2 regions of the Shewanella sp. 10N.286.51.B7 genome follow, and region 1 is predicted to be linked to the other one. Evidence: riboswitches for the same ligand, from Rfam matches in the RefSeq annotation. Region 1 holds a riboswitch; the other holds the start of a gene.
What was found. A riboswitch is a leader RNA that binds a small molecule or an ion and turns the genes downstream of it on or off. The one in region 1 is predicted to bind cobalamin.
Positions count from the first base shown of each region.

Region 2: it holds a riboswitch for cobalamin, as region 1 does, so the genes downstream of both, BCU84_RS15285 (TonB-dependent receptor) here and BCU84_RS00355 (ABC transporter ATP-binding protein) in region 1, are expected to answer to the same signal.

Region 1 is NZ_MCUF01000002.1:23,723-25,931, forward strand. Features, by position in the region: gene BCU84_RS00350 (histidine phosphatase family protein) at 1-494, shown strand, start outside; cobalamin riboswitch at 644-838, shown strand; gene BCU84_RS00355 (ABC transporter ATP-binding protein) at 973-1,803, shown strand; gene BCU84_RS00360 (iron ABC transporter permease) at 1,800-2,209, shown strand, end outside.
Region 2 is NZ_MCUF01000056.1:51,659-53,867, reverse strand. Features, by position in the region: gene BCU84_RS15290 (hypothetical protein) at 1-415, shown strand, start outside; cobalamin riboswitch at 659-897, shown strand; gene BCU84_RS15285 (TonB-dependent receptor) at 1,036-2,209, shown strand, end outside.

The DNA of each region.
Region 1 (2,209 bases):
ATGACGGCCAAGCTGTAGATAGCTATTGGACTAACCCTTGGCTGCATACACCACCTAATGGCGAAACGATGCTTGAGTTTGAAGCTAGAGTCACTAATGGACTTGCCGAGGTGTCTGGTCAACTTGCGGCTCAGTTATCAAGTTTGAAGCAATTAAATGAACAAGTTTCAGTTGAATCAAGCCTTGCTTCAGCGCCTGATACTGACTTTGATAATGGCACTGCTACTGAGAATGAGAAAGCGACAGCTTTGATTGTCACCCATGGCGGCGTGATCCGCTGCATCATGAGTCATATTTTAGGGCTTGATCAATGCGCTGGTTTGTATTCACAGCTGGCGATAGATTACGGCGCCACAGTGGTGATTGATGTTTATTGGCCAGAACTGGCAGTAACTAAACAGTCAGTTAACAGTGCTTCTGAAATTGAATCGACGCATTCAATGACAAGACCTGCGGCCAGTAAACCCGTCTACCGATTACATTGGCCGAGTTAAACTAATTACCTGTAAAACTTGAGCAACTAAATCACTAAAAGATTATCGTTAAAAGGTCATAAACTCGGTGAGATATATCGTACAATAGTGCGAGAACAGTTTAACCGCTTGCAAGCCAAGCACTTAATAATCACTGTTTGTTTAAAATGTAATAACGTTAATTTACTGCTTTGTCGTTAGTAAAACTCGATAGCCAGTAAATGAATAGGGAATCATGGCATTCATAAGTTACTTATGATGATTAGCATGAACTGTACCCGCAACTGTGATGTGGCATTAAATAGCAAGCTAGCTTGTTCGTTTGCCCACTAAGTCAGATACCTAGCGTTATTTTCTTTGCTGTTTAACAGCGTTATGCAACCTAAGCGGGTGACTTAGGCGGAGTGTTAATGTTATTTATTCGTTCATTTTCCTTATCAGGTATTAATGCATTTTTTATCGCTAGCGCTGTAGGCGTTATCGCTAAGGCGACAAAGATATGAGTGCAGATATCCCTTCAGCGTTAAACGTTGAACTCCTCAGTTGGTCTGCTGATGATAACCAGATCCTTTCTCGCGTCAGCTTTAGTCAAAATCAGGGAGAAATGCTTGGACTGATTGGCCCCAATGGCGCTGGTAAGTCGAGCTTACTGCGTTGTCTCTATCGTTATATCACCCCAGAGCAAGGCAATGTGAAGCTTTTTGGCCGTAACATTAATGGCTTTAGCCAAAAGCAACTGGCGACTCAAGTGGCAGTCGTTCAGCAAGAAACTCCGCACTATTTTGAAATGACCACAGAGCAAATTGTCGCAATGGGGTTAACGCCCCATAAAGGCTTGTTTGAAAGTGATTCTCTGTCGGATAAACAAGATATTGCCGATGCACTTACCAAAGTTGGTTTGCAATTAAAGGCCAAGCAGCAATATGAGCAGTTATCAGGTGGCGAAAAACAACGGGCATTAATTGCCCGTGCGATTGTGCAAAAACCTCAGCTGCTGATTCTTGATGAACCGACCAATCATTTAGATATTCGTTATCAAATCCAAATTTTAGAGCTAGTTAGGCAACTTGGGATCAGTGTGATTGCTTCTATTCATGATTTGAATTTAGCCAGTGCTGTGTGCGATCGCTTAATACTGTTAAATGCAGGCAAGTGCATTGCGCAAGGTTTACCAGATGAAGTGTTAACTGAAGCCATTATTGGTGATGTATTCGGGGTATGTTGCCAAGTGTCCAAACACCCTCAACACGGCAAGCCTTTGATTACCTATTTTTATGGCTATCAAAGTGGTGGTCATAGTAAAGATGATGAAGCAGAGGCAAGTTTATGACCCTAGCTGCATCATCGATGAAATATAAGCTATTAATTTTTGCAACCGCATTATTAACCCTAATGACACCGATTGCAGCATCAAGCTTTGGCGCTGCAAACATTAGTTTTGAGCAAGTACTTGGCTTATTTACCTCACCGTTTTTGGGCGCTGACGCTGACAGCGCTAATGCCTTAACGCAACGAATTGTGTTTGAGTTACGTTTACCTCGAATTGCATTAGCCTTTATTGCTGGCGCAGGTTTAGCGCTCGCGGGCAGTGTGTTGCAAACTGTCACGCGAAATCCGTTAGCAGATCCCTATTTATTTGGTATAAGTTCTGGAGCCTCTTTTGGCGCAGTATTGGTGCTGAGTTTTTTTGGTAGCCAAGGATTAGTGCAGCAATGGTTGTCGGAGTCTGGTAGCCA
Region 2 (2,209 bases), on a different contig from region 1:
TCCTGCCGGTGAATCCCTCAATGATTGGTCTGCTTTATTCTGTATTCAAGGATTTGAAGGGTTGGCAACCGATATTGATAGCACTCAATTTCTTAATCGTTTTGCTGATACCTATAAAGATTCTTGCCAAGGCAGTGTGACGTATGAACAGCTTGGTACGACGCAAATTGGTGGCAAAGAAGCCGTTCACGGCATTATCGGCTGTACCAATATGAAGAATATGTATGGCGGTGCGACTGCGAGAACTCGTCAGGGTGAAATTGGCTATTATGCGGTATTAAAAGATACAGAAGATTTGTATCTGCTACATAAATCGATGAGAGGGGAAGTATTTAATGAATCTAACCCGCCACTTAATGGCTCAAATCATCGTGATTTTATTTCTAAAATGCTGCAACTTAAATTTCAGCGTTAAGCACTCGATATAGAGACTATTCTAAGTCGTGCTCTGTTTTATTATTTAAGCCATTCCCCTAGCGCAGGTCTCATTGCGACACCTTCATATTATTCAACCCTTATAACTAAGCGTTGAATAATATGAATGATCTTCATTCTTTATATTAAAAAGTAACTTTAACCAGTTATAATGCTGCCAATTGTTATATGGACTTGCATTTAAGCAAACATAACAATGTTATATGACCTCAATGAGAGTTATTTATAGTCAATTTTTTGTGGTGCCTATCGGCGTTTATCAATAGATAAGCAGCTAAGGGATAATCGGGAAACTAGTGAAAATCTAGTGCTGCCCCCGCAACGGTAATGGTGAGATCTGAGTGCGTAAGCTTGTTTGCTGATAATTAACCAGCAAAAGCGACGTTAAAAATTCAGCTTCGTTTGTCATGATACATGGCATCAACCTGAGTCCGGAGACCGGCCCAAAAAATGATTTTGAGATTTCGGTGGGCAGATCTCGAAATGTAGCCTTTTTTCGTCATTGTGAATGCTATAGCGCTTATGCGTGCTATTGGGATCACAAGATGCTTTATGCTGCGGCAACTATGCCCCATTTTTCCTTTTAGGAGTTAAAGGTAAATGGGTACTAATCCAACAAAAATCGCAACAGCACTTAGCTTAGTATTAAGCTTTTCAGCTGCCTCTATTGCTTCAATGTCTCTTGCTACATCAGCTTATGCTGAAACGACTGACAAGATTAAACCAGACGAAACCATTGTGGTTATTGGTCGTTCAGAGGCTGCACCTATAAATATTGCCGCAAACGTCAATGTTATTGATGCTGCAGAAATCGCAATGAGCGGTGCAACAGACTTAATTACACTTCTACGCAATCATAGCGGCATTCAAGTTGCAGATAACGGCTCTGGTGCTAGTTTTTCTATGCGCGGTTTTACAGCCTCACAAGCAGCAAACAATACATTGATACTTGTGGATGGTCGTCGTTTAAATAATATTGATATTGCCAGCCCAAGTATTAGTTCTGTGCCTTTAAACCAAATAGAGCGAGTTGAAATCCTATCGGGTAGTGCCGGTGTTTTATATGGAGATCAAGCCGTAGGCGGTGTTATTAACATTATTACTAAAGCCCCTAACGGTACCGGTGGTGGAGTGCAGCTTTCTGGCGGAAGCTTTAATACTTATGAAGCGAAAGGGGATATTGCTGGCGCAATAAATGATGATTGGCGTTATTTTTTATCTGGCAGCTATAACCAGTCTGACAATTATCGCCATAACAATGAAAGCGACACGGGGTCAATTTTAGGTCGGCTTCAATATCAAACAGCCACTCAAGACTTTTTTATTGAAGGCAGCTATTACGATGATAATCGTTTAGTACCAGGGGCAATAAGTGAAGATGAATTTAACGATGATCCTCGCGCCTCAAATAATAATGACAGTCAATATACACATGAAATGACGACCTCGGTACGTTCTGGTTATCAACATCAGTTAAACGAACAATGGGCAGTTAATGCTGAGGCAAGCTATACCGATACGTTAAGTACAGGCAACATTTGGAGTCCTAGTCGTAACTTGCGCAGTCAATTTAGCTTTTTGCCAAAAGCGGTAGCCAAGTATCAACTCGAAAATGGCGAAATGTCATTAGTAACAGGGTTAGACTTACTTATTGGTGAAGCTGACTTTACCTCTATGGGCCGCAGTAACAAACAAACCCAATATAGTGCATTTGTACAAGCCACAGTGCCATTAACAAAAACCTTATCTTATGTGGTTGGTGGACGCTATGCCA